Regions from separate parts of the Pseudonocardia sp. T1-2H genome, predicted to be linked through region 2. Evidence: riboswitches for the same ligand, from Rfam matches in the RefSeq annotation. Region 2 holds a riboswitch; the other holds the start of a gene.
The links. Region 2 has a riboswitch for glycine ahead of gcvP (aminomethyl-transferring glycine dehydrogenase). Riboswitches for the same ligand answer to the same signal wherever they lie in the genome.
Positions count from the first base shown of each region.

Region 1: linked by a shared signal. The riboswitch ahead of gcvT (glycine cleavage system aminomethyltransferase GcvT) and the one ahead of gcvP (aminomethyl-transferring glycine dehydrogenase) in region 2 are both predicted to bind glycine.

Region 1 is NZ_JBBPCL010000001.1:1,082,389-1,092,441, reverse strand. Features, by position in the region: gene WBK50_RS05535 (histidine phosphatase family protein) at 161-901, shown strand; gene WBK50_RS05530 (NAD(P)H-hydrate dehydratase) at 879-2,147, shown strand; gene WBK50_RS05525 (acyl carrier protein) at 2,463-2,702, opposite strand; gene WBK50_RS05520 (STAS domain-containing protein) at 2,841-3,218, opposite strand; glycine riboswitch at 3,539-3,627, shown strand; glycine riboswitch at 3,628-3,723, shown strand; gene gcvT (glycine cleavage system aminomethyltransferase GcvT) at 3,781-4,881, shown strand; gene gcvH (glycine cleavage system protein GcvH) at 4,895-5,284, shown strand; gene glyA (serine hydroxymethyltransferase) at 5,281-6,573, shown strand; gene WBK50_RS05500 (PucR family transcriptional regulator) at 6,665-7,798, opposite strand; partial or broken gene WBK50_RS05495 (proline dehydrogenase family protein) at 7,910-8,835, shown strand; gene pruA (L-glutamate gamma-semialdehyde dehydrogenase) at 8,856-10,053, shown strand, end outside.
Region 2 is NZ_JBBPCL010000001.1:3,099,917-3,109,969, forward strand. Features, by position in the region: gene WBK50_RS15390 (acetolactate synthase large subunit) at 1-767, opposite strand, end outside; gene WBK50_RS15395 (FAD-binding oxidoreductase) at 764-2,146, opposite strand; gene WBK50_RS15400 (OsmC family protein) at 2,149-2,658, opposite strand; gene WBK50_RS15405 (CDP-alcohol phosphatidyltransferase family protein) at 2,759-3,382, shown strand; partial or broken gene gcvH (glycine cleavage system protein GcvH) at 3,392-3,792, shown strand; gene garA (glycogen accumulation regulator GarA) at 3,917-4,369, shown strand; gene WBK50_RS15420 (bifunctional nuclease family protein) at 4,515-4,991, shown strand; gene WBK50_RS15425 (MerR family transcriptional regulator) at 5,201-5,779, shown strand; gene WBK50_RS35150 (YiaA/YiaB family inner membrane protein) at 5,682-5,966, opposite strand; glycine riboswitch at 6,096-6,198, shown strand; gene gcvP (aminomethyl-transferring glycine dehydrogenase) at 6,371-9,247, shown strand; partial or broken gene WBK50_RS15435 (3-methyladenine DNA glycosylase) at 9,285-10,053, opposite strand, start outside.

The sequences.
Region 1 (10,053 bases), 2.0 Mb from region 2:
ACAGGTGCACGACCTCCAGTTCGCCGACGGGCCCGTCGCGGACGATGGTCTCGCTGCTCATGCGGACGGGTTACCGCGCCGCCACCGTCGAAAACGCGGCCGGGCGCGGCGGTCGTGGTCCCTCCCGCATGAACGTCGACGAGGCTGGGTAGCCGCAGGCGTGTCCTTCCACGGTCCCGACGTCCTCTGGCTCGTCCGGCACGGGCAGAGCCGCGGCAACGTCGCCAACGACGAGGCCGCCGCCTCCGGTGCCGAGCTGCTCGACCTCGAGCGCGACGCCGACGTCGCGCTGTCCGAGCTCGGCGAGGAACAGGCGCGGGCGGTCGGGAAGTGGCTGGCCGGGCTGCCTCCGGAGGAGCGCCCGACGCTGGCCCTGACCTCGCCCTACCGCCGCGCCCACGACACGGCACGGCTCGCCCTGGACCAGCTGCCCGACGTCCCGCTGCGGATCGACGAGCGGCTGCGGGACCGCGAGCTCGGCATCCTGGACCTGCACACCTGGAAAGGGATCAAGGCCCGGTTCCCCGAGGAGGCCGCGCGGCGCAGGCACCTCGGCAAGTTCTACCACCGGCCTCCCGGCGGGGAGTCCTGGGCGGACGTCGCGCTGCGGCTGCGCACCCTGCTCACCGACCCGATGCTCGACCTCGACGGGCAGCGGGTGCTGTGCTTCACCCACGAGGCGCCGATCCACCTCATCCGCTACATCCTCGAGCAGCTGACCGAGCCCGAGCTGATCGACGCCCTGCGCGCCGCGCCGGTGGCCAACTGCTCGCTGACCCGGTTCGAACGCCCCACCCCGGCCGAACCGCTGCGCGCGGTCGACGTGGGGCGCACCGAGCCACTGCCCCAGCACCACGTCCCGACGACGAGGGAGTCCCGTGTCCGCTCCGACGAGGCCTGACGACCCCGCATCCGCCGTCACGGTCCTGACGCCCACGGTGCTGCGGCGGTGGGCCCTGCCCGAACCGGCCGGCGGGGCGAAGGCGAGCCGGGGCACCGCCCTCGTCGTCGGCGGCAGCCGGGGCACCCCGGGGGCCGTGCTGCTCGCCGGCGTGGCCGCGCTGCGGGCCGGGGCCGGGGTACTGCAGATCGGTGCGCCCGCCTCCACCGCCACCGCGCTCGGCGTGAGCGTCCCGGAGGCCCTCGCGATGCCCCTGCCCGAGACGGCGGCGGGCTGCGTCTCGTCCGCGTCGGTCGACGACCTGGAGGCGGTCCTCCCGGCGGCGGACGCGGTGCTGGTCGGCCCCGGCCTGTTCGACGGCGAGACGCCGATCCAGGACCTGGTCGAGGCGCTGCTGGAGCGGGTCGGTGCCGAGGCCGCCGTCGTCCTCGACGGGTACGCCCTGCGCGGGCTCCGCCGGGAGACCGTCGCGCCGCTGGCCGGGCGGCTCGTCCTCACCCCGAACTCGGACGAGGCCGCCGTCCTGCTCGCCGACGTCCCGGACGCACCGGACCTGGAGGAGGACCCGGCCGGGGCGGCGGCCGCGCTCGCCGGGCACCTCGACGCCGTCGTGACCCTGGGCGGGCGGGTCGCGGCCGCCGACGGCGGCCTCTGGATCGACGAAAGCGGGCACGCCGGGCTCGGGACGTCGGGTAGCGGCGACGTCCTCGCCGGGCTGGTCGTCGGCCTGCTGGCGCGAGGCGCCTCGCCCGCCCAGGCCGCGTGCTGGGCCACCCACGTGCACGCCACCGCCGGTGAGCGGCTGGGGGCCCGCATCTCGCACGTGGGGTTCCTCGCCCGGGAAGCTCCTCGACGAGGCGCCCCTCGTCCTCGCCGAGCTGATGCGGTGAGCGCCGGGGCGACCGTGCGCGTGCAGGGCTCCCGCCCGCGGGAATCCCGGCACGTCCGCGGAACCGACGACAGGGGGAGCACCATGTCCACACGAGTCACGACCCAGGCGGCGGTCACCACCGCCCTCGCGGACGTCGACTTCCCGGCGGACAAGGACGCGCTGCTCGCGACGGCCGAGCACAACGGCGCCGACGAGGCCACCATCCGCGCCTTGCGCGGCGTCCCGCCCGTCGAGTACCGGTCCCTCGGGGAGGTGCTCTCGTCCGTCGAGATCAATGCCCCCGACCCGTCGGAGCGGCCGGCGCCGCCGGTCAACCCGATCGAGCAGGAGCTCGGCGAGAACCGGGGCAGCTGACGCCCGATCCGGTGGTGCGGCCGGCCGAATGATCGCCACGCGGCGCGGGTACCCGGGGGACATGCACGACGTGGACCGCAACGACGACGTCCGGGCCGAGGACCGGCCCCGGCAGGACCGCCCCCGGAGCCCGAGCGGCCGGACGAGCAGGGCGAGGACGCCGCGGAACGGGCCGCCCGGGACCTGGCCATCGCGAACAACTGCTCGCCGCCGCGGCCCGGTGACCCCGACTTCTAGCGGGAGCGCGAGGCCCGCCGTGGACGGGGACGGCCGGGCGGCCCGGCCGTCCCCGTCCACGGTTCAGGCCCTCGACGATCAGGCCTTGCCTCCGGTGTCCTCCTTCGGCTCCAGCTTGCGCAGGAACTCGTGGCACCGTGCGGCCCGGTCGGAGTCCTCCTTCATGACCTGCTCGAAGAAGGAGGCGACGTCCTCGTACCCGCCGTTGCGGGCGTCCCGGACGTACTGGCCGTAGTCGTGGCCGGCCTTGAGGGAGTGGTACTGGACGGACACGAGGTCGTAGATCACGTCGCTGAAGCCCGTCTCACCTGTGGCCACGGGTCATCACCTCGTCGGTCGTGGGTTCCGGACGAGGGCGGCTACCCGCCGCGGGCGCGACGAACCGCCGTCGCCGGCTCGTCCTACCCGGATGGCCGAGTCACGGGGTCTCCACCACCGGTGCGTCGCCCCCCGGGGCTACGGCCGGAGATCGCCCACGCGTTCCGGCAGCACGGCGTCGAGCAGACGCTCGGCGTTCAGCAGGACGAGGACCCGGCGGACGTGGGGGCTGACCTCGACCAGGACGAGCCCTCCGTGCAGGCGCCGGCACCGTCGTTCGAGGTCGTCGAGCACGCGGAGGGCCTGCACCCCGAAGAAGTCCACGTAGGTCAGGTCGAGCGCGAGGTGGCGGGCACCGTCGGCCAGCAGCCCGTCCAGGGTCGCGACCAGAGCCGGCGCACTGGCGAGGTCGATGTCACCGGTCAGGTCCAGGCCGGTCCAGCCCGCGGACCGCCACACCACGACCCACAGGCCACGGCAGTCGACGACGTCCGGGACGTCACGGATCTCGTTCATCGAACTCCTGCCGCTCCCGTGGACGATTCGATGCGTCTCGGCGGCCGATGGGCCGGAACAGTGGAGGCGCATCCGGGCGGAACGCCCGCACGCCGTACTGGCGGGGCTGTGTTCCCAACCTCGGCGGCGAGAGTACGCACCGCAGCGGGATGCCGCCACCTCCCCGTGCCGGGCGACAGCGCTGCCGCTGCGCGGGGGACCCTGCCGTCCCCGCGGGCCGGTTCCTGAGAAGCCCGCCACGCCGCACTCCCGTGCCGGGCCGAACCCCGGTACGGTTCGCCCAGATCACGACCGCAGGCCCCACAACTGCATACGCCGCTCGAATCCCAGCGGGAGATCTGGTTCGTTCCAGAGCCGTAGGAGCAATCCTCCCCGGAAAACTCTCAGGCCGCCGTACCGCTGGGGCGAGGCAACTCTGGAAAGCGTCCGCCCTCGGGTGGACCACCGACGGGGCAAGCGGGAACGATCCGCGGAATCTCTCAGGTCCCATGACAGAGCGGGGAGACGCCGCACCATCGTCGCCCGCCCGTCCACCGTCGTTCCGCCACCCCGGAGAGCGCGTATGCCCCCCGTAGAGACCCCACTCGCCGCCGAACACGCCGCCCTCGGGGCGTCGTTCACGGACTTCGCCGGCTGGCGGATGCCCGTCCGCTACAGCAGCGACCTCGCCGAGCACCACGCCGTCCGCAAGGCCGCCGGGCTCTTCGACCTCTCCCACATGGGCGAGGTCGAGTTCACCGGGCCGCAGGCGGCCGCCGCGCTGGACCACGCCCTGGCCGGGGCGCTGTCGAAGGTGAAGGTCGGGCGGGCCAAGTACTCGCTGCTCTGCGCCCCGGACGGCGGCGTGCTCGACGACCTCGTCGTCTACCGGCTGGGCGAGGAGCACTTCCTCGTGGTCGTCAACGCCGCCAACGCCGCGCAGGACGCGGCCGAGCTGATCCGCCGCGCCCGGGGCTTCGACGTCGCGGTCGTCGACCGGTCCGCGGAGACGGCGCTGATCGCGGTGCAGGGACCGGCGTCGCCGGAGATCCTGCGCGCGCTCGCCGACCCCGCCGCCGCCGAGGTCGTCGACACCGTGAAGTACTACGCGGCCGAGCCCGCGACGATCGCCGGGATCGACGTCCTGCTCGCGCGCACCGGCTACACCGGCGAGGACGGCTTCGAGCTCTACGTGCCGAACGCGTCGGCGCCCGCCCTCTGGCGCGCGCTGCTGGAGGCGGGTGCGCCGCACGGCCTCGTGCCCGCCGGGCTCGCCTGCCGGGACACGCTGCGCCTCGAGGCCGGGATGGCCCTCTACGGTCACGAGCTCACCACCGCGACGGACCCGTTCGCCGCAGGCCTGCGCCGGATCGTCGCGCTGGACAAGGACTTCGTGGGCCGCGACGCGCTCGCCGCACTGGCCGCGAAGGAGCCGGCGCGCACGCTCGTCGGGCTCACCGGGACCGGCCGCCGGGCCGGCCGGGCGGGCTCCGCCGTGCTCGGCCCGGACGGCTCCGCCGTCGGCGAGGTGACGTCCGGGGTGCTCTCGCCGACCCTCGGCGTCCCGATCGCCCTGGCCTACGTCGACGCCGCGCTCACCGAGCCCGGCACCGAGCTCGCGGTCGACGTCCGCGGGCGCAGCCAGCCCTACACCGTCGCTCCCCTCCCCTTCTACCGCCGCTGACCCGGAGGCCCCCGTGAACCTTCCCGCCGACCTCTCCTACACCACCGACCACGAGTGGATCGCGATCGCACCCGGCGCCGGAACACCCGCCGGCGAGGTCCGGATCGGGCTCTCCGCCGTCGCCGTCGAGGCCCTCGGCGAGATCGTGTTCGTCGAGCTCCCCGAGCCGGGCACCGAGCTGACCGCCGGCGAGCCCTGCGGCGAGGTCGAGTCCACCAAGTCCGTGTCCGAGCTCTTCAGTCCGGCCACCGGCACGGTTGTCACCGTGAACACAGCACTCGCCGACAACCCCGCTCTCGTGGGCGAGGACCCTTACGGTGAGGGTTGGCTGTTCACCGCCACCGTGTCCGAGCTCGGTGCGGTCCTGGACGCCGCCGAGTACCGCGCGAAGAACGAGGGATGAGTATGTCCGTACTTGACACGTCGCTGGGCGATTTCGACCCGGAGGTCGCCGAGCTGATCGGGCGCGAGCTCGCCCGCCAGCAGGACGGCCTCGAGATGATCGCGTCGGAGAACCACGCGCCGCTCGCGGTCATGCAGGCCCAGGGCTCCGTGCTCACCAACAAGTACGCCGAGGGCTACCCGGGGCGCCGCTACTACGGCGGCTGCGAGTTCGTCGACGAGATCGAGAAGCTGGCCATCGAGCGGATCAAGGCGCTGTTCGGGGCCGGGTTCGCGAACGTCCAGCCGCACTCGGGCGCGCAGGCCAACGCCGCGGCCATGCAGGCGCTGATCAAGCCGGGCGACACGATCCTGGGCCTGTCGCTGGCTCACGGCGGGCACCTCACGCACGGCATGAAGATCAATTTCTCCGGCCTGCTCTACAACGTGGCCGCCTACGAGGTCTCCAAGGAGGACCTGCGGGTGGACATGGACGAGGTCGAGCGCCTCGCCAAGGAGCACCGCCCGCAGCTGATCATCGCCGGTTGGTCCGCCTACAGCCGGCAGCTGGACTTCGCCCGCTTCCGCGAGATCGCGGACGAGGTCGGCGCCTACCTGATGGTGGACATGGCCCACTTCGCCGGCCTGGTCGCCGCGGGTCTGCACCCCTCGCCCGTGCCGCACGCGCACGTCACGACGTCGACGACGCACAAGACCCTCGGCGGCCCGCGCGGCGGCATCATCCTGACCAACGACGCCGCGCTCGCCAAGAAGATCAACTCTGCGGTCTTCCCGGGCCAGCAGGGCGGGCCGCTCGAACACGTCATCGCCGCGAAGGCCGCCGCCTTCAAGATGGCCGCGCAGCCGGAGTTCGCCGAGCGCCAGCAGCGCACGATCGAGGGTTCGAAGATCCTCGCCGCGCGCCTGGTGCGGGAGGACCTGGCCGCGGCCGGGATCAAGGTCCTCACCGGGGGCACGGACGTGCACCTGGTCCTGGTCGACCTGGCCGGCGCCGCGCTGGACGGGAAGCAGGCCGAGGACCGGCTCGCCTTCGTCGACATCACGGTCAACCGCAACGCGGTCCCCTTCGACCCGCGCCCGCCGATGGTCACCTCGGGCCTGCGGATCGGCACGGCCGCGCTGGCCACCCGTGGGTTCACCACCGAGGGGTTCACCGACGTCGCGGACATCATCGCCCGCACCCTGCTGCTGCCCGAGGGCGTCACCGCGGACGACCCGTCGATCGTCGCGCTCCGGGACGAGGTGCGGACGCTCGCGAAGCGGCACCCGCTCTACCCCGGCCTGGCGTAGGGCACACGTCGCTCCGCTCGCGTTCCGGCGGCGCCGCTCGCGTCCGGACGCGAGCGGACGGGCGGGAACGCGAGCGGAGGCCGGTTCAGCCTCACCGGACCAGCGGTGACAGCGTCACCGCCAGGTGCAGCCGCAACCGGTCCCGCCCGTCCCCCAGCTCCAGGCCGGTGAGCTGCTCGATCCGCCGGAGCCGGTAGTAGAGCGTCTGCCGGTGGATCCGCAGCTCCGCCGCGGCGCGCTGGACGTTCCCGGCGTGGTCCAGGAACGCCGCGGCGGTGGCGACCAGGTCGGGATGGTCGAACAGCGGCTCGACCGCGGCGTCGAGCACCCCGTCCCGCAGGGCCGGGCGCGGTCCGCAGGCGAGCAGCCGGTGTACGCCGAGCTCGTCCCACCCGGCGACCGCGCGCAGCCGCGGCACCGCGTGCGCCACCCGCGCGGCGAGCCGGGCCTCCCGGACGCTTCCGCGGACCTGCGCCAGGTCCGGGCGGGCGGCCCCGACCCCCGCGACGAGCCGCGGATGGTCCTCGGCGTCGAGCCGGTGGGCATAGAGCTCCCACGCCGTCCGGGCCACGTCCCGCGCCTGCGCCGCCGGGACGAGCAGGAGGACATGCTCGTCGACGAGCGCGGCGACGACCGAGCGCGGCACCCGCCAGAGGTTGAGCGGCGGCGGGGTCGCCTCGGGCAGGTCGACCTCGAGGGTCACCGCGCACACCGGGGTGTCCCGGCCGATCGCGCCCAGCCGGTCGATCTCGGCGGCCGCCGCCTCCACGGTGTCCGGGTCCCCGGCCAGCAGCTCCCCGACCTGCGCGTCGAGATTTTCCCTGGTCCGGGCCTGCTGCGCCATGATCGTGCCTGCCCGGGCCGCACGCGGCATCGCGCGCTCGAGGCTCGCGTCGTCCAGGCGGTGCCGCTCGTCGAGCAGCCAGAGGTAGCCGTAGGTGACGCCGTTCCAGCGCGCCGGGAGGCACACGCGGGCGACGACGGCGAGTCCCGCGTCCGCGGGCGTGCGGACGGGCCGCTCGCTCGTCGCGATCCCGAACCGCTCGAACCATTCCTGGACCCGGGCGGACGAGCGGCGCTGCAGGATCGAGCGCTGCCGCACGGCGTCCACCTCACCGGCGTGCGACCCGAAGGCGACGAGGTTGAAGTGCCGGTCCTCCAGGATCGCGGGCGTGCCGAGGAGCCGGGACACGTCGTCGACGACGTCCTGCAGCTCCGGGGTCATCACCCGCCCTTCATACAGCTGTACGAAGAACCGCCGCAATCGTGGAGCTGCTGTCCATGGGCTCGAGGTCGCCGGACTCCTACCGTTCTCCCATCGGATTCTGGAGGTCGCATGTTCGGCTCCACGCTCCTCGCCGTCTCCCGGCGTCCGCACGTGCGGCACCTGGTCACGACGGCCCCCGTGACCCGACGACTGGTCGACCGGTTCGTCGCCGGGGACGACCTCGCCTCCGCCCTCGCCGCCACCACCGAGCTGGCCGCGAAGGGCCTGTCGGTCACCCTCGACCACCTGGGCGAGGACACCCTCGACGCCGCGCAGGCCGCGGCCTGCCGGGACGCCTACGTCGACCTGCTCGACGGCCTGGCGTCCCGCGGGCTCGCCGGCTCGGCCGAGGTGTCGATCAAGCTCTCCGCGCTGGGCCGGGCGCTCCCCGGGACGGCACGGCGATCGCCCGGGACAACGTCGCCGCGATCTGCGCCGCCGCGGCCCGCGCGGGCACCACCGCGACCATCGACATGGAGGACCACACGGGCGTGGACTCCACCCTCGCCGTCGTGACCGAGCTGCGCGCGGAGTACCCCTGGCTGGGCGCCGTGCTGCAGTCCGCGCTGCGCCGCACCGAGTCCGACTGCGCGGACCTCGCCCGGCCGGGATCGCGGGTACGCCTGGTCAAGGGCGCCTACGCGGAGCCCGCGTCCGTCGCGTTCTCCGCGAAGGCCGACGTGGACGAGTCCTACGTGCGGTGCCTGGGCGTGCTCCTCGCCGGACCCGGGTACCCGATGGTCGCCACGCACGACGCCGCGATGATCGACGCCGCCCGCGCGCTCGTCGCCGAGCACGGCCGCACGCCCGACGACCACGAGTTCCAGATGCTCTACGGCATCCGCGTCGCCGAGCAGGAGCGGATCGCCGCGTCGGGATCGCAGATGCGCGTGTACCTGCCCTACGGCGCGGACTGGTACGGCTACTTCATGCGGCGCCTCGCCGAGCGCCCCGCCAACCTGGCGTTCTTCGCCCGGTCCCTGCTCTCCCGCTGACACCCGAGGAGGTCTTCTCGATGGATGCCGTCACCACCGTTCCGGAGCCGGCGAACGAGCCGGTCCGCACCTACGCCCCCGGCACCGCCGAGCGGGAGTCGCTGCAGAACAAGGTCGCCGAGCTGCGCGGCGCCGGGATCGAGCTGACCCAGACCATCGCCGGACACCGCCGGATGGCCGGTGGCGAGCGCTTCGACGTCGTCGAGCCGCACCTGCACTCGTCGGTCCTCGGGACGTCGGCGAACGCCACCGACGCGGACGTCGCCGACTCGGTCCGCGCCGCCCGGGACGCCGCCCGGGACTGGGCCGCCCTCCCCTTCGACGAGCGCGCCGCGATCTTCCTGCGCGCCGCGGACCTGCTCGCCGGGCCGTGGCGTGACACGCTCAACGCCGCGACGATGCTGGGGCAGTCGAAGTCCGTGCAGCAGGCCGAGATCGACGCCGCCTGCGAGCTGATCGACTTCCTGCGCTTCAACGTCCACTACGCCCGCCGGGTGCTCGCCGAGCAGCCGCGTTCGGTCCCCGGCGAGTGGAACCGGATGGACTACCGCCCGCTCGACGGCTTCGTCGTCGCCATCGCACCGTTCAACTTCACGGCCATCGCCGGGAACCTGCCGACCGTGCCCGCGCTGATGGGCAACACGGTCGTCTGGAAGCCGACGCCCACCCAGCAGTTCGCCGCACACTTCACGATGCGCCTGCTCGAGGCGGCCGGCCTGCCGCCCGGCGTGATCAACATGGTGACCGGCGACGGCCTCGCGGTCTCCCGCGTCGCGCTCACCGACCCGGGCTTCGCGGGCCTGCACTTCACCGGCTCGGCCGCCACGTTCAAGACCCTCTGGCGGAGGATCGGGGAGAACCTGGACCGCTACCGCAGCTACCCGCGGATCGTCGGCGAGACGGGCGGCAAGGACTTCATCGTCGTCCATCCCTCCGCCGACCCGGCCCCGCTGACCACGGCGTTCGTCCGCGGCGCGTTCGAGTACCAGGGCCAGAAGTGCTCGGCCGCCTCGCGCGCGTACGTGCCGCGGAGCCTCTGGCGCGGCGGCCTGCGGGACGAGCTCGCCGAGGTCACGCGCTCGCTGCGGTACGGCGACGTCGCGGACTTCGCGAACTTCGGCGGCGCCGTGATCGACGCCCGCGCGTTCGACCGGCACCGCGCCGCCCTGGACCGCGCCAAGAACACGGACAGCCTGGAGGTCCTCGTCGGCGGGGGCT
Region 2 (10,053 bases):
GCCGGCAGGCCCACCCCGCGCTCGTGCCGGGCGGGGAAGGTCTCGACCAGGACCTGGGCGCCGGTGGCGGCCGCGATCCGGCTCGCTGCCAGCAGGCCGTCCTCGCGGGTGGCGTCGCCGCCGATCAGGATCGTGCAGCGCTCGCCCCCGGTCGTCGACCCCAGCGCCTTGGCCGCGGCCTCCAGCGCGTCGGCGTCCAGCGCGCCGCGGCCGAGCGGGGTGCCCGGGGTGACCCCGGCGGGCGCGCAGCCCTCGTCCTCGGTCCAGGAGACGTCCGCCGGCAGGATCAGCGTGGCAACCTGCCCGGCCGCCTGTATCCCGCCGCCGACGGCCGCGGCGACGGCGTCCGCCGCGTCCGGTCCGACCTCCGCCGGGCTCGCGCTGCGCCGCACCCAGCCGGAGACGGCCCCGGCGACCGCGTCGATGTCCGACTCCAGCGGTGCGTCCAGCGGCTTGTGGAACGTCGCGTGGTCCCCGACCACGTTCACCACCGGCGAGCCGGCGCGGCGGGCGTTGTGCAGGTTCGCCACGCCGTTGCCGAGCCCCGGGCCGAGGTGCAGCAGCGTCGCCGCCGGCTTCCCGGCCATCCGGGCGTAGCCGTCCGCCGCGCCCGTCGCCACGCCCTCGAACAGGGTCAGCACCCCGCGCATCTGCGGGACCGCGTCCAAGGCCGCGACGAAATGCATCTCGGACGTGCCGGGGTTGGCGAAGCAGACGTCCACACCGCCGTCGACGAGTGTGCGCAGGAGCGCTTCCGCGCCGTTCATGTCGTGTCCTCCGGGGACGGGGAGATCTCGGGGTTGAGGATGCCGTGCGGGTCGAACGCCGCCTTCACCCGCGCGAGCAGGGCGAGCGTCACCGGGTCGGTGAGCTCCCGGTGGTGGCGGCGCTTGCTCCGCCCGATGCCGTGCTCACCCGAGATCAGGCCGCCCAGCTCCCGCCCGGCCCGGAAGACCTCGCCCAGCAGGCGGTGACGGGTGTCGTCGTCGGGCTCGAAGACGGACAGGTGGACGTTCCCGTCCCCGGCGTGGCCGCAGCCCGCCAGCCGGGAGCCGTACCGCTCGGCGATCTCCCCGGCCCGCCGCAGGAACTCGGGCATCGCGGCGCGGGGCACGACGACGTCGACGATGTCCGCGGCACCCATCGCGCGCACCGTCCAGAACGCGCGCTCCCGCGCCTCGACGAGCCGGCGCGCGGCCGGCCCCGGCAGCACGTAGGCGTCGGTCGCGCCGAGGCCGGCGAGCAGCGTGCCCAGCCGCTCGACGTCGGTGTCGAGCCGGTCCTTCGCGCCGTTCTCCAGCATCACCAGGAGGTAGGCGTCCGAGCCCGCGCGGACCCCGTCGGGGAGCCCGAGCTCGAGGTCCTCGGCCCGGGTGATCGCGTTCATCGTGGCCGTGTCCAGGTACTCCAGGATCAGCGGCCCGACCCCGGACGCGACGACCTTCGGGACCGCCGCCGCCACCTCGTCGACCGTGGGGAACGGCGCCAGGACGGTGGCCTGGTGGGGGAGCCGGGGGTAGAGGCGCAACGTGGCCTCGGTGACGAGCGCGAGGGTGCCCTCGGACCCGACGATCAGCTGGGTGAGGTCGTAGCCGGTGCTGGCCTTGGCGAGCTTGCCGCCGGTGCGCAGCACCTCGCCGGACGGCAGGACGGCCTCGAGCCCCAGGACCTGCTGCCGGGTCGCGCCGTAGCGCACCGCCCGCATGCCGCCCGCGTTCGTCGCGACGTTGCCACCGAGGCTGGAGCCGTTCTCGCCGGGCTGCACCGGGTACGTGAGCCCGTGCGCGGCCGCGGCCCGGTCCAGCTCGGCGAGGGTCACCCCGGGCTGGACGACGGCCACGTGGTTCTCCGTGTCGATCTCCAGTACTCGGTTCATCCGGGCGAAGGAGACGACCAGGGCGCCCTCGGCCGGGACCGCGGCGCCGGACAGGCCGGTGCCGCTGCCCCGCGCGGTGACGGACACGCCGTGCTCGGCCGCGAGCCGCAGGATCGCCGAGACCTCCGCCGTCGAACCCGGGCGGACGACCGCGCACGGGCGCCGCCAGGTGATCGACAACGCCTCGTCGTGCGAGTGGTCCGTCAGCGCGTCGTCCCCCGTGAGGACGTGCGCGGCCCCGACGACGGCGGCCAGGGCGGCCGCGAGCATCCTCAGGCCCCGGTGGAGACGCTGACCTCGGTGGCCGGGTTGCCCTTGATCGTCTGCAGGACGACGCAGTAGCGCTCGGTGAGCTTGATCAGCGACGCCACCTGGTCCTGGTCGGCGGAGGTGTCCAGCGCGAAGGACAGCCGGATGTCCCGGAAGCCGACCGGGGCCTGCTTGTCCACGCCGAGCGTGCCGCGGAAGTCCAGGTCGCCCTCGGCGTGCACCGTCCCGGAGACCTCGAGCCCCATCGACGTCGCGACCGCGCGCAGGGTCACCCCGGCGCACGCGACGAGCGCCTCCAGGAGCATGTCGCCCGAGCAGAGCTGCGTGCCGTCGCCGCCCGTGGCGGGGTGCAGGCCGGCCTCGGCCAGCACGGTCGCGGTCTGCACGCGGCAGGCGACGCCGGTGCCGTCGAGCTCGCCGTCCGCCTTCAGGGTCACGACCGCGGATGCCGGGTCCTCGCGGTACCGCTGCTTCAACGGGCCCTGCACGTCCTTGAGCTTCGTGGCGTCCATGGCCCCATCGTGACCCCGGGAGGGGGCGGAACTCCAGCCGGGCCCGATGATCGCCCGCCCCGACGGCCCGGGTGCCCCTCGGTAGGCTCGGCGTGTGGCAATCCCGGGGACCGGCGAGCAGGACCGGACCGATCGCGTCCTGACCGTCCCGAACCTGCTCAGCGTGCTGCGCCTCGCCGGCGTGCCGCTGTTCCTGTGGCTGCTGCTCGGCCCGCAGGCGGACGGGTGGGCGATCGTCGTGCTCGCCGTGGGCGGGGCGACGGACTGGGCGGACGGCAAGCTCGCCCGGCTGCTGAACCAGTACAGCCGGGTGGGGGAGCTGCTGGACCCCGCCGTCGACCGGCTCTACATCCTCGCCGCGCTGCTCGCCCTCGGCGCCCGCGGCGTCGTGCCGTGGTGGGCGGTGGCGGTGCTGATCGGCCGGGACCTGGTGCTCGGGGTGTGCGTCGTGGTGCTGCGCCGGTACGGCTACGGCCCGTTCCCGGTGACCTACCTGGGCAAGGCCGCGACGTTCCTGCTGCTCTACGCGTTCCCGCTGCTGCTGCTCGGCCAGGCGGACAACGCCTGGGGTCACGTCGCGCTGCCCCTCGGTACGGCCTTCGCGGTCTGGGGCGTGGCGCTCTACCTCTGGTCCGGACTGCTCTACCTGGGCCGGTTCGTGCTCGCGATGCGGGCAGGGCCGGTCGTCGCGGGTGCCGGGACCGGGCGGGGGACGCCGCGTTAGGCTGCCCGCGTGAGTGCCGAGACTTCCGTCCCCGAGGACCTCAGGTACACCGACGCCCACGAATGGGTGCGGGACCTGGGCGGCGGCGTGGTCCGGGTCGGGATCACCGATCACGCCCAGGACCAGCTCGGCGATGTCGTGTTCGTGCAGCTCCCCACCGTGGGGGACACGATCGCGGCGGGCGCGGCCATCGGCGAGGTCGAGTCCACGAAGTCGGTCTCGGACATCTACGCGCCGGTGGCCGGTGAGGTCGTCGCTGTGAACGACGCGCTCGAGGCGAACCCCGAGTCGTCAACACGGGCGCCTACGACACGGGCTGGATCGTCGAGCTGAGGCTCGACGACGGGGCGGACGCGCTCGCCGATCTTCTCGACGCGGCCGCCTACCGGCAGCTGACCGGCGGGTCCTGACCCACCGGGTCAGGAGCGACACGATAGGTTCGTCCGACATCGTCCGGCGGTGCCGCCACGTGGCCGGCCGGACACGATCCCGGCGAACCGACCGGGACAGACCATCGCAGGAGGAGACCCCGAGGTGACCACGAACGACGGGCCCGGCGTCCCGCCGGAGCGTTCCCCCGAGACCACGTCGGTCTTCCGGGCGGACTTCCTGGCCGACGTCGAGCCACCGGCCCAGGAAGCGCCGGTCTCCGGTGTCGACGCGCTGCCCCCGGGATCCGCGCTGCTCGTGGTCAAGCGCGGGCCGAACGCCGGATCCCGGTTCCTGCTGGACCGCCCGACGACGAGCGCCGGCCGCCACCCGGACAGCGACATCTTCCTCGACGACGTGACCGTCTCCCGGCGGCACGCGGAGTTCCGCCGGGACTCCGGCGAGTTCGTCGTCGTGGACGTCGGCAGCCTCAACGGCACCTACGTGAACCGCGAGCCGGTCGACACGGCCGTCCTCGCGAACGGTGACGAGGTCCAGATCGGCAAGTTCCGGCTGGTCTTCCTCACCGGTCCGCGCGAACCCGGCGCGGGGGGCTGACCTCCTCCGACGGTGCGGACGCCCGGCCAGGGCGGTCGCGCACCGGGGGACGAACGCCACCGAACGCCCCGTCCGGAGGCGCGCGTTCCCGAGGACTCGCGTGTAGCGTCGACCATGTTGCGACCAGGGGTGAGGAGGCGGGCGCATGAGTGAGATGCGCGTCGTGGGAGTCAGGGTCGAACTGCCCGCCAACCAGCCCATCCTCCTGCTGCGGGAGACGTCCGGTGACCGCTACCTGCCGATCTGGATCGGTTCGGTCGAGGCCACTGCGATCGCCCTCGAGCAGCAGGGGGTCAAGCCCGCCCGACCGCTCACGCACGACCTGCTCAAGGACGTGATCGGCGCGCTGGGCCGGCGGCTGGAACAGGTGCGGATCACGGACCTTCAGGAAGGCACCTTCTACGCCGAGCTGATCTTCGACGGGGGCATCACCGTGTCCGCCCGGCCGAGCGACTCGGTCGCGCTCGCCCTGCGGGTCGGCGTGCCGATCCACGCGGACGAGAGCGTGCTGGCCGAGGCCGGTCTGGTGATCCCGGACGAGCAGGAGGACGAGGTCGAGAAGTTCCGCGAGTTCCTCGACTCCGTGTCCCCGGAGGACTTCCGGGGAGCCCAGCCGGGCTGAGTCCCCGGACCCTCGTCGAAGGAGCGCGGGACCCCCGGGGTGCGGCGATCAGGTGTTGATCGACGACACGCCGGGGGAGCAGGACCGGTGGCGGCGTGGCACGTTGACCCTGGGCGTGCGGCCGCTTACCGTCGGCGGAGACATCATCGAGGCGGTGGTCGTCGGCGCGGGGATCCTTCCCCGGTCGCCGCGACCGGGGAAGGAGTGCCGTGGACGGGTCGTCCTCAGACGCCCCCGGACAGGGCGAGCTCTTCCCGGACCCGCTGGTCGGTGAGGGGCTCGACGGGATGCCGGACCAGCTGGTCGGGTTCCGCGGTCCCACGGCCTGTCAGGTCGTCGGCATCACCTACCGCCAGTTGGACTACTGGGCCCGCACCGGGCTCGTCGTGCCCTCCATCCGGGGTGCGGCCGGTTCCGGCAGCCAGCGGCTCTACTCCTTCAAGGACGTCCTCGTCCTGAAGGTCGTCAAGCGACTGCTCGACGCCGGTGTGTCCCTGCAGAACATCCGGGTCGCCGTGGAACACCTGCGGCGCCGCGGGATAAGAGATCTCGCCGGCATCACGCTCTTCAGCGACGGCACCACCGTGTACGAGTGCGCCTCGCCGGAGGAGGTCGTGGACCTCCTGCAGGGCGGCCAGGGGGTCTTCGGGATCGCGGTCTCCGGCGCGATGCGCGAGATCAGCGGCTCGATCAAGGACTTCCCGGTCGAGCGTGCGGACGGTGGCACGGTCGACGAGACGCCCGAGGACGAGCTCTCCCGCCGCCGGGCCCGCCGCGCCATCTCGTAACGAACCGCGGCCCCTCGATCGCGTCCGCGTTGCGGAACGGGTCGTGTTCGGCCGGCAGCTTCTCCAGTCTCGCCTGCTCGACACGGTTCACCACCGTCAGGCTCTCCTGCTTGTCGCGGACGCACTTCGCCGGCGTGAACGCGGACGTCGTCACGTACAGCACCGCGATGCCCAGGAAACCGCGCACCCACGGGCAGGTACACGATGCCGCGGGAACTCTGCCCTGTGCTCGTCATGCCCGGAACTGTGTCGAGAATCCGCCCGGTGATCCTCGGTGGAACTACGGGAGTTGCCGTTAAGCTGATCCCGTAGTCGCCGATCCCGCGCGGGAGAGACCCGGCCCGGAGCACTCCGGAGCAGGGCGCCGAAGGAGCAAATCCTCCCCGGAACCTCTCAGGCACCCGGACCGCGTGGGCGAGACGCCTCTGGAAAGCGATGCCGGTCGTCCGCGACCGGCCTCCGCCGACGGGGAAAGCCCTGCTCAGCCGGGGTGAATCTCTCAGGCCCCCGGGTATCCGGGGATCGACAGAGGGGGAGGGCAGCACGCCCGTAGTCGTCCTGCCCCACCGTCCCGCCCCCGGAGGCCGTCCTGTGACCGACCCCGTATCGCCGTCCGCACCGGCCCTCTTCGCGCTCGAGGAGAGCACCCCGTTCGTCGACCGGCACATCGGGCCCCGCCCGGCCGAGCTCGCCCGCATGCTCGACGCGATCGGCGCAGGATCCCTCGAGGACCTGGCGGACCGTGCCCTCCCGCCCAGCATCCGGGACACCGAGGCCGTCGCCACGACGATCCCCGCCCCGGCGTCGGAGACGGACATGCTCGCCGAGCTCCGCGGGATCGCCGCCCGCAACACCGTGACCGTCCCGATGATCGGTCTCGGCTACTCGGGGACGCTCACCCCGCCGGTCATCCGGCGGCATGTGCTGGAGAACCCCGCCTGGTACACGGCCTACACGCCCTACCAGCCGGAGATCAGCCAGGGCCGGCTCGAGGCGCTGCTCGCCTTCCAGACGATGGTCGCGGACCTCACCGGGCTCCCCGTCGCCGGCGCCTCCCTGCTCGACGAGGCCACGGCCGCCGCCGAGGCGATGACCCTGCTGCGCCGGGCGGGGAAGTCGAAGAGCCCGCGGTTCGTGGTGGACGCGGACACCCTGCCGCAGACGATCGAGGTCCTGCGCACCCGCGCCGTCCCGCTGGGGATCGAGCTGGTGGTCGCGGACCTCTCCGGCGGTCTGCCGGAGGGCGAGCTCTACGGCCTGCTCCTCTCCTACCCGGGCGCCTCCGGGCAGGTCGTGGACCCGCGGGCGTTGATCGAGGAGGCCCACGCGAGGGGCGCGCTCGTCGCCGTCGCGGCGGACCTGCTCGGTCTCACCCTGCTCACCCCGCCCGGGGAGCTCGGCGCGGACGCGGCCGTCGGCACCACGCAGCGCTTCGGCGTCCCGCTGGGCTTCGGCGGGCCGCACGCGGGCTACCTGTCGGTGCAGCAGCAGTTCGCACGCCAGCTGCCCGGCCGGCTCGTCGGCGTCTCCCGGGACGCGGACGGCAACCCCGCGCTGCGGCTCGCCCTGCAGACCCGGGAGCAGCACATCCGCCGGGAGAAGGCGACGTCGAACATCTGCACCGCGCAGGTGCTGCTCGCCGTCGTCGCGGCCTGCTACGCCGTCTACCACGGCCCGGAGGGGCTCAAGCGGATCGCGCTGCGGGCCCACCGGATGGCGTCGGTGCTGGCCGGCGGCCTGCGGGACGGCGGCGTCGACGTCGTGCACGACGGGTTCTTCGACACCGTCGTCGCGTCGGTACCCGGCCGCGCCGCGGATGTCGTGGCGGCCGCGCACGACGCCGGCCTCGCGCTGCGCCTGATCTCCGACGACGAGGTGGGCGTCTCCTGCTCCGAGGTCACCACGGTCGCGCACCTGACCTTGGTGTGGCAGGCGTTCGGCGTGACCGTCGCGGACGTCGCGGCGCTCGACGCGGGCACGGTGGACGCGCTGCCGTCGTCGCTGGTCCGCGAGTCCGGGTACCTGACCCACCCGACGTTCCACGAGTTCCGCTCCGAGACCTCGCTGATGCGCTGGCTGCGCCGCCTCGCCGACGCGGACCTCGCGCTGGACCGGACCATGATCCCGCTGGGCTCCTGCACGATGAAGCTCAACGCCGCCGCGGAGATGGAGCCGATCACCTGGCCCGAGTTCGCGGACCTGCACCCGTTCGCTCCGAAGGCGGACACCGAGGGCTCGCTCGAGCTCATCGCGCAGCTGGAGCGCTGGCTCGCGGAGCTGACCGGGTACGCCGCGGTCTCGGTGCAGCCCAACGCCGGCAGCCAGGGCGAGCTCGCCGGGCTGCTCGCGATCGCGGCCTACCACCGCTCCCGCGGCGACGACCAACGGACGGTCTGCCTCATCCCGTCCAGCGCGCACGGGACCAACGCTGCGTCCGCCGTCATGGCCGGGATGCGGGTCGTGGTGGTCGGGACCGACGCGCAGGGGAACGTCGATCTCGACGACCTGCACGCCAAGATCGACGCGCACCGGGACGCGCTCGCCGCGCTGATGATCACCTATCCGTCGACGCACGGGGTGTACGAGACCGAGGTCCGCGCCGTCTGCGACGCGGTGCACTCCGCGGGCGGACAGGTCTACGTCGACGGCGCGAACCTGAACGCGCTGGTCGGGCTCGCCCGGCCGGGGGCGTTCGGCGGCGACGTCAGCCACCTGAACCTGCACAAGACGTTCTGCATCCCGCACGGCGGCGGTGGTCCCGGGGTCGGCCCGGTGGCCGTCGCCGAGCACCTGGTGCCGTTCCTGCCGGGCCGCGGGCTCGTGGGTGCGGTGTCCGCCGCGCCGCACGGGAGCCCGGGCGTGCTGCCGATCTCGTGGGCGTACATCCGGATGATGGGCGTCGACGGCCTGCGCCGCGCGACCCTGACCGCGGTGGCCGCCGCGAACTACGTCGCGAAGCGCCTCGGCGAGTACTACCCGGTCCTGTACGCCGGCCGGGACGGGGCCGTCGCGCACGAGTGCATCCTGGACCTGCGGGGGATCACCAAGGAGTCCGGCGTGACCGTCGACGACGTCGCGAAGCGGCTCGCGGACTACGGCCTGCACGCGCCGACGATGTCGTTCCCGGTGGCCGGCACGCTGATGGTCGAGCCGACCGAGAGCGAGGACCTCGCGGAGATCGACCGCTTCGTCGACGCGATGATCGGGATCCGGGACGAGATCCGCCGGGTCCAGGCGGGGGAGTGGCCGGTGGACGACAACCCCCTGCGCGGCGCCCCGCACACCGCGGCGTGCCTCGTCGACAAGTGGGACCGCCCGTACTCCCGGGACCTCGCCGCCTACCCGACGGGGGCCGTCCCCGGGGTGCACGACCGCAAGGTGTGGCCGCCGGTCCGCCGGATCGACCAGGCACACGGGGACCGCAACCTCGTCTGCTCCTGCCCGCCGATCGAGGCGTACTCCGACTGATCCCGCCGCCGACCCGCACGAACGGCACTTTCGGGCGCTAGGTCCGCACGAGAGCGCCGTTCGTGCGTTCGGGGGTGGGCGCGGTGAGGTGCTCGCAGAGTTCGAGCAGGCGCTCCCGGAGCGGGGCCGCGCGTTCCGCGAATCCCGCCTGGGTCCGCGCGTACTCCGCCCGGCCCGCGGGCGTCTCGATCGCGACCGGGCGGTAGCCGTGGTCCGCGAGGTCGTAGGGGCTGGCGCGCATGTCCAGCTCACGAACCTCCGCGGCGAGCGCGAAACAGTCCCCGAGCAGCGACGACGGGGTGGCGGGCAGCAGCTTGTAGGCCCACTTGTAGAGGTCCATCGTCGCGTGCAGGCAGCCCGGCTGCTCCATCGCGACCTGGTCCTCGCGGGTCGGCGCCACCGCGTTGCGGGGTCGGGCGGCCGCGGTGAAGAAGCGGAACGCGTCATGGTGCGTGCAGTGCACGGACATCGACTCGACGACCTCGTCCGTCCCGGCCGGGCCGAGCCGTAGCGGCACGGCGTCGTGCCGCGGCCGGTCGGTGCGGTAGACCATGGCCCACTCGTGCAGCCCGAAGCAGCCGAGCCGGGCCGGGCGGGACGCAGTGGCGCGCGCCAGGCCGTGCACGAAGCCGGCGGTGTCTCGCAGCCGGCGGGGAGCAGCGCGGGATCGAGCACGATCCCGTCGCCGTCCGGGCGGTAGCCGGGCTGCTCCGCGAACGCGGCGGTGTCCCCGAGGAGCCGGACACCCGGGCCGGGATGCCACTGCTCGAGACGCGACGGCCGCAGCGAGTAGTAGGTGAACAGGA